Loktanella sp. M215: one gene and its partner. The protein of the gene in region 2 binds, or shares a complex with, the protein of the main gene of each other region. Links are inferred from orthologs where the notes say so. Each region holds a gene or a part of one and is shown on either strand. Other genes may lie near its edges.

Evidence for each region.
Region 1: the proteins of GLR48_RS15235 (region 2) and eno are in contact, whole or in part, in a solved structure (PDB 2FYM), measured with the Escherichia coli proteins. The link is inferred for Loktanella sp. M215 from one-to-one orthologs.

What each region holds. Positions count from the first base shown.
Region 1 is NZ_WMEA01000001.1:2,588,145-2,591,388, forward strand. Bases 68-2,993 are described here. They hold eno (phosphopyruvate hydratase), read right to left. Parts: upstream 2,207-2,993; coding sequence 929-2,206; downstream 68-928. Other genes in these bases: GLR48_RS12700 (PRC-barrel domain-containing protein), read left to right, coding at 68-435; GLR48_RS12705 (hypothetical protein), read right to left, coding at 576-929; GLR48_RS12715 (DMT family transporter), read right to left, coding at 2,244-2,993. Also shown: more of GLR48_RS12700, read left to right, coding at 1-67; more of GLR48_RS12715, read right to left, coding at 2,994-3,134. UniProt on the Escherichia coli protein: Catalyzes the reversible conversion of 2-phosphoglycerate (2-PG) into phosphoenolpyruvate (PEP). It is essential for the degradation of carbohydrates via glycolysis.
Region 2 is NZ_WMEA01000001.1:3,069,812-3,073,500, forward strand. Bases 131-3,501 are described here. They hold GLR48_RS15235 (Rne/Rng family ribonuclease), read right to left. Parts: upstream 3,118-3,501; coding sequence 331-3,117; downstream 131-330. Other genes in these bases: GLR48_RS15230 (sulfurtransferase TusA family protein), read left to right, coding at 131-259. Also shown: more of GLR48_RS15230, read left to right, coding at 32-130; GLR48_RS15240 (hypothetical protein), read right to left, coding at 3,525-3,689. UniProt on the Escherichia coli protein: Endoribonuclease that plays a central role in RNA processing and decay. Required for the maturation of 5S and 16S rRNAs and the majority of tRNAs. Also involved in the degradation of most mRNAs.

The DNA of each region.
Region 1 (3,244 bases), 480 kb from region 2 along the record:
ACGGGCAATGCTGTCGAGAATGCTGCAGATGCAACGGCAGACGCAGCGGACAGTGTGGACGACATGCAGAACTTCGATCTGACGACGTCGGAAAACCTGATCCGCACCCGTGACATCACAGGTGGTCAGGTCTGGCGCATGGATGCCGCAGAAGACAACAGCATGTGGACCAACAACGAGACCTATCAGGGCACCGGCGAAGGCTGGGAGCGCATCGGCTCGATCGAGGACATCGTGCTGTCCAAGACCGGCCAGATGGTTGCAATCGTCGGTGAAGTCGGTGGCTTCCTCGGTCTGGGCGACAAGATGGTTATGATGCCCGTCGAGAACGTGCGCCTGACAGCGCTGGACGATGGCACCTACGCCTATGTCACGCAGATGACCCAAGCGGACATCGAAGCGGCACAGGACGTTGACGAAGGCTTCTGGGAGTAATCTCCCGCCCTGATCGGACGACCGGAAGGGGTGGCGCAAGCCGCCCCTTTTGCGTTTGTGCCGCCCCTTTGCGGATGCTGCCGGGGGCCAGCCCCCGAACCCCCGAAGTATTTGCGACCAGAAGAAGGAGCCGCCGCAGGTTAGGCCCCGTCGTCCTGCGTCTCGAAATGGAAGATGTGCAGCAGGCGGTGCAGGAACGGGTAGAGCAGGATCGCGGTGATCGCCGGATAGACTGCACCGGAAAAGATCGCGTAGGTGCTGGCAAAGAGCTTGGCCGCGTCGTCCGGCATCGGGTCGACCGGGCCCATGCCGGTCAGGATCATGCTGGCGTTGAGAAGGGCGTCGATCCAGTCTAGTCCGACGATCCAGTAATAGCCGGCCATCCCGATGCCGAGGCAGACCGCCAGCACGCCGCCCGCGAAGGCGACATAGGTAAAGACCCGCCGCAGAAACCTGCGGCGGGTCGAAAGTGGCGTATCGAACCGGGCGATCATCAGCCCCGCAGGATGCTGCGTCCGGCGTAAAGGGCCGTCTCGCCCAGCATTTCCTCGATCCGGATCAGCTGGTTGTACTTGGCCAAGCGGTCAGAGCGGGACAGCGACCCGGTCTTGATCTGGCCGCAGTTGGTGGCCACGGCAAGGTCGGCGATGGTGGTGTCCTCGGTCTCTCCGGAGCGGTGCGACATGACGTTGGTGAACCGCGCGCGGTGGGCCATGTCGACGGCCTGCAACGTCTCGGTCAGGGTGCCGATCTGGTTGACCTTGACCAGCATGGCATTCGCCGATCCACGCTTGATGCCTTCGGCCAGACGCTTTGGGTTGGTCACGAAAAGGTCGTCGCCCACCAGCTGCACGCGGTCGCCCAGACGATCGGTCAGGGCCTTCCAGCCGTCCCAGTCGTCCTCGGACATGCCGTCTTCGATGCTGATGATGGGATAGTCGTTCACTAGCTTTTCAAGGTAGTCGACATTCTGGTCCGAGGTGAACGAGGCGCCTTCGCCCTTCATCTCGTACTTGCCGTCCTTGAAGTATTCGGTCGAGGCGCAATCGAGGGCGAGGTAGATATCCTTGCCGGGTGTGTAGCCTGCCTTTTCGATGGACTTCAAAATGAAATCAAGTGCTTCGCGGGTGGAGTTCAGGCCGGGGGCAAAGCCGCCCTCGTCGCCGATGCCGGTGTTGTGGCCCGCGGCGGAGAGTTCTTTCTTCAGCGTGTGAAACACTTCGGAGCCCATGCGGATCGCTTCGCGGATATTGTCCGCAGCCACCGGCATGATCATGAATTCCTGAATATCGATCGGGTTATCGGCGTGTTCGCCGCCATTGATGATGTTCATCATCGGCACCGGCAGCATCCGTGCAGATGTGCCGCCGATGTAGCGGAACAGCGGCTGCGAGGTGAAATCGGCGGCGGCCTTGGCGACGGCCATCGACACGCCGAGGATCGCGTTCGCACCCAGACGCCCCTTGTTGTCGGTGCCGTCCAGTTCGATCATCGTCATGTCGATGCCGACCTGATCGGTGGCGTCATAATCCAGCAGTGCCTCGAAGATCTCGCCGTTCACGGCGGCGACCGCTTCCAGCACGCCCTTGCCCATGTAGCGGGACTTGTCCCCGTCGCGGCGCTCGTGCGCTTCGTGCATGCCGGTCGACGCACCCGAGGGGACGGCGGCGCGGCCCATGGTGCCGTCTTCGAGGGTCACGTCGACCTCGACCGTGGGGTTGCCACGGCTGTCGAGGATTTCGCGGGCGTGGATGTCGATGATACTGCTCATGAGAGGCCTCCGGTGGGTGATGTTAGCGTTAACGGTGTTATATCGCGCCTGCTGCTGCAAGGGAAGCACGGCGGCGCTGGCCTTCGCGCAGGGCGGCGTAGGTGCCGGATCCCACGATGATCGCGGCCCCGAACAAGGTGGCGGCGTCGGGGCGTTCGCCGAAGACGGTGACGCCGACGATCAGGGCAAAGACCAGGCGGGAATAGCGGAACGGTGCGATATGGGACATGTCGCCCAGCCGTGTCGCGGTGACTAACGCGTAATAGCCCAGCACGCCCGCCACGATGGATCCCGCCACGCGCAGCGAATCCGTGGTGCCGGGCAGGACGAAGCGGTCGCCGACCACGGCCATCAGGACCAACCCGGTGGGCACGATGACGGCAAAGGCGTAGGTGGACAGGCGCATGGAGCTGATGGTCTTGGGGATCCGCCGGGTCGCCAGATCGCGGATACCGAGGAAGATCACGCCCTGCACGGCGAAGAGCGATGCGGGGCGGAAGGAATCCATGCCCGGCCGGATGATCAGCAGCACGCCGCAAAACCCGACGGCGATCGCGGCCCAGCGCCGCCAGCCGACGGCTTCTTGCAGGAACAGGGCCGCCCCCAGCGTCACGAACAGCGGCGTCGCCTGAAAGATCGCCGAGGCCGAAGAGATCGGCGTCAGCACCACGGCGGAAACATAGCCCAGCGTTCCAAAGACCTCGCCGGCGTTACGCAGCAGGACCATAGGATGCAGGACGTCGCGGCGCAGAAGACGCTCGCCCTGCATGCGGCAGACGATAGCAAAGACGATGCCGCCGCCCAGACCCAGCATGGCGAGGATCTGCCCCGTCGGCAGAGCCCCCGCCATCTGCTTGATGAACATGTCCTCCAGTGCGAAGCCGAGCATCGCGAGAACCATCAGGATGCTGCCGCGCAGATTGTCCAAGTGTCGTGCCCTTCTGCGCCAATGTTGGGGGTGGATTACGCCTCTCTTGCCGGGTTGCAAAGCGCAGGCGTCGATTTTTATTCGCGCCCTCGCCGGCAGGCGGCAACGGG
Region 2 (3,689 bases):
AAACTGTCACAGGCGCCCTAGCTCTGACGGCATGAACCATGATGCCGAACTTGATGCCGTCGGGCTGCTGTGCCCCCTGCCCGTATTGAAAGCCCGCAAACGCTTGCAGGCGCTGACCAGCGGTCAGGTGCTGCGCATGCGCGCCGACGACCCCGCCGCCGTCATCGACGTGCCCCACTTCTGCGCCGAGGCCGGTCATGCGCTGGCCGCCAGCGAAGACGACGGCCCAGTCCAGATCTACTACATCCGCAAGGGCTGACCCGACCGAAGCGCGGACATTAAAAAAGGCGGACCGTGAGGCCCGCCTTTTTCATGTGCGTCGCGCGGGGCTTAGCGGCCCAAAGACCACCAGCCGCGCTTCTTGGGCTTCTCGTCGACGTCGGCCTCAGCCTCGGCCTCGGGTTCTTCCGCTGCGGCAGGCGCTGCGGTCTGCACGGATTTCACCTCCGGCGCGGCCTCTTGGGCCATGGTCTCCGGCGCTGCGGCGGGTGCCTGCTCCGGTGCGGTCTCCGCAGGCGGAACCTCCACGGCCACCGGGGCCGTCTCGGTCGTTGCATCCGCCGCTGGCGTCTCTGCCACGGCGACGGCGGCTTCGGCTTCCGTCACCACTTCGGGCGTTGCGGCCTCGACCGGCTTCTTGGCGCGGCTGCGACGCTTGGGCTTGGGCGCCTCTTCGGTCGGGGCCTCAGTGGCCTCGCCTTCGGCAGCGGCAGCGGGCTTGCGCCGCGTCCGGGTCCGCTTTTTCGGCGCTTCGTCTGCTGCGGGCGCGTCTGCGGCGGCAGGCGCCGCCTCGGCCGGTGCATCGGTCGCCGTCTCGGCGGCCACCGCGTCGGTCGCGGCTTCTGCCGTCACCTCTGCCTTGGGCTTGCGGCTGCGCGAGCGGGTACGCTTGGGCTTCTCCTCGGCTGTAGCCTCGACCCCCTCAGGCGTCGTGGCCGCGCCGTCATCGGACTCGTCGCTGTCGTCGTCATCGCCCTGGGTCTGATCGTTCGCCTGATCGCCACCGGCGCCACCCCGCCGCCGCCGCCGCCGGCGCCGCTTTTTCCGGGGCTGGTCGTCGGCCTCGGCATCGGGTGCCGTGCGCGCCTGCGGGGCCTTGTCCTCGGTCGACGCGTCGGCCTCGACCGCCACGGGTGAGGCCACCTCTTCCGCCTCGACCTCGTCGAAGACATGTTCGTCAGCCTGATCGCGCGCGTCCATCGCGGGCGGCACGAAGGGCTGCGCATCCGGCACGACCCGCGTCGCGGTCTTGAACTTGTCGATGGCAAAATCCGGCGAGACCAGCGTCACGTCGCATTCGACACGCACGGACATGCCGTAGCGCGATTCGATGCTGGCGATATGATCCCGCTTGCCGTTCATCAGCACATTGGCGATGGACACAGGCGCGCGCACCAGCACTTCCTTGGACCGGGCACGGGTGCCCTCTTCCTCGATCTGGCGCAGGATGTTGAGCACCACGTTGTCGTCGGACCGCAACAGGCCGGTGCCATGGCAATGCGGGCACGGCTGCGTTGTCGCCTCCAGCATGCCGGGGCGCAGACGCTGGCGCGACATTTCCATCAGGCCAAAGCCGGAGATCCGGCCCACCTGAATGCGCGCGCGGTCGGTCTTCAGCGCATCCTTGAACCGCTTTTCCACCGCCACGTTGTTGCGGCGTTCGTCCATGTCGATGAAGTCGATCACGATCAGACCGGCCAGGTCGCGCAGACGCATCTGGCGCGCCACCTCGTCGGCGGCCTCCAGGTTGGTCTTCAGCGCGGTCTGCTCGATCGACCCTTCCTTGGTCGCCCGGCCAGAGTTCACGTCGACCGCCACCAGCGCCTCGGTCACGCCGATCACGATGTAACCGCCAGAGGGCAGTTGCACGGTCGGGTTGAACATGCCCGCAAGGTAGCCTTCGACCTGATAGCGCGCATACAGCGGCATCTGCTCGGCGTATTGCTTCACGTTCTTGGCGTGGGACGGCATGATCATCCGCATGAAGTCCTTGGCGGTGCGGAACCCTTCGGCCCCGGCCACGATGACCTCGTCGATGTCCTTTGAATAAAGGTCGCGGATCGTCCGCTTGATCAGATCGCCCTCTTCATAGATCTTCGCGGGAGCGATGGATTTCAGCGTCAGTTCGCGGATCGTTTCCCACATCCGCTGCAGATATTCGTAGTCGCGCTTGATCTCGGTCCGGGTGCGCTGGCTGCCTGCGGTGCGGATGATCAGGCCGGCGCCTTCGGGCACCAGCATGTCGCCTGCGATATCCTTCAGCTTCTTGCGGTCGGCGGCGTTGGTGATCTTGCGTGAAATGCCGCCGCCCCGGGCGGTGTTCGGCATCAGGACGCAGTAACGACCGGCAAGCGACAGGTAAGTGGTTAGCGCCGCACCCTTGTTGCCGCGCTCTTCCTTAACGACCTGCACCAGCATGATCTGGCGGACCTTCACGACCTCCTGGATTTTGTAGCGCTTGGGCCGCGGCTTGCGCGCCGGGCGCACGTCGTCGCTGTCATCCTCGGCCACGACGTCGATGCTGTCGTCCTTGTCGGCGGCCGTCGGCTGATCGTCATGATCATCCTCGTCGTCGTGGCTCGGGGTATCGACCGGAGTCTCTCCGACCAGTTCCATCGGGCTGGAGCCTTCGTCAGGATCGTCGAGGTCGATGGTTTCCATCCCGGCGACGTCACGCTTGGCCGTCGCATCATCGCCCGACGCATCCGCTGCGCGCGATCCCCGACGGCGCGTGCGGCGCACGCGGGGCTTCGATCCGGTGTCGTCGCCAGCGGCTTCGGCCTCGTCCGCCTCATCCTCGGCATCGTCGTCAGCGCGCTGGCTGGCGGCATAGGCCTTTTCTTCGGCGATCAGCGCCTGCCGGTCGGCAATCGGGATCTGGTAATAGTCGGGGTGAATCTCGGAAAACGCGAGGAATCCGTGGCGGTTGCCGCCGTAATCCACAAAGGCCGCCTGCAACGAGGGTTCGACCCGCGTGACCTTGGCCAGGTAGATATTGCCAGCAAGCTGTCGCTTGAACTGGCTTTCGAAATCAAATTCCTCGACCTTGTTTCCGTCTACCACAACGACGCGGGTTTCTTCCGCGTGGGTGGCGTCGATCAGCATTTTCTTCATGATATCCAATCACATGACGCACGCCATCGGCCCCGGGGGGCGCGATCGTGCGGCTGTCATGTCTGATGTAGGCGATGGGTGCGCGGGCCACGACGACACCCCTTGGGGTGCGGATCGTGTGGCCATCTGTCTGCGCGCCTCGCATCGCGGTCCTTATCTGGCCCGTGCGAACAGGGGCCGGTTCAATGCCCGGTCACAGTTGTTCACATGCAAACCAAGGGCGTACTTGCGATCGTTTCCGATCCAATCAGCTGAGCGGAACCGCAGACATTGCCCGCGTAGACCGCACCAGAGAATCTCACCGGGGATTTGCGCATACCGTCATGGCAACCGCCCGTACCACCTTCATAGGGGAGATGACTGTCATAAGACAATCACAAAGTGCGTTTTGCCGCGGCCTGGGCCGCAGGCTAGCGCCCGATGCTGAAACCACCGGCATAAAAGCGGCTGCCGCCCTGCCCGGTCACGGTCGCCACCGCGTCATTGTTTCCCAACACGCCCGCAAACCGCCCCGGCGTGCCGTTGTAGGCGGCGTCGCCGGCGAACCCGTTGGCAAAGCCCCGGTCGCCCTGCGC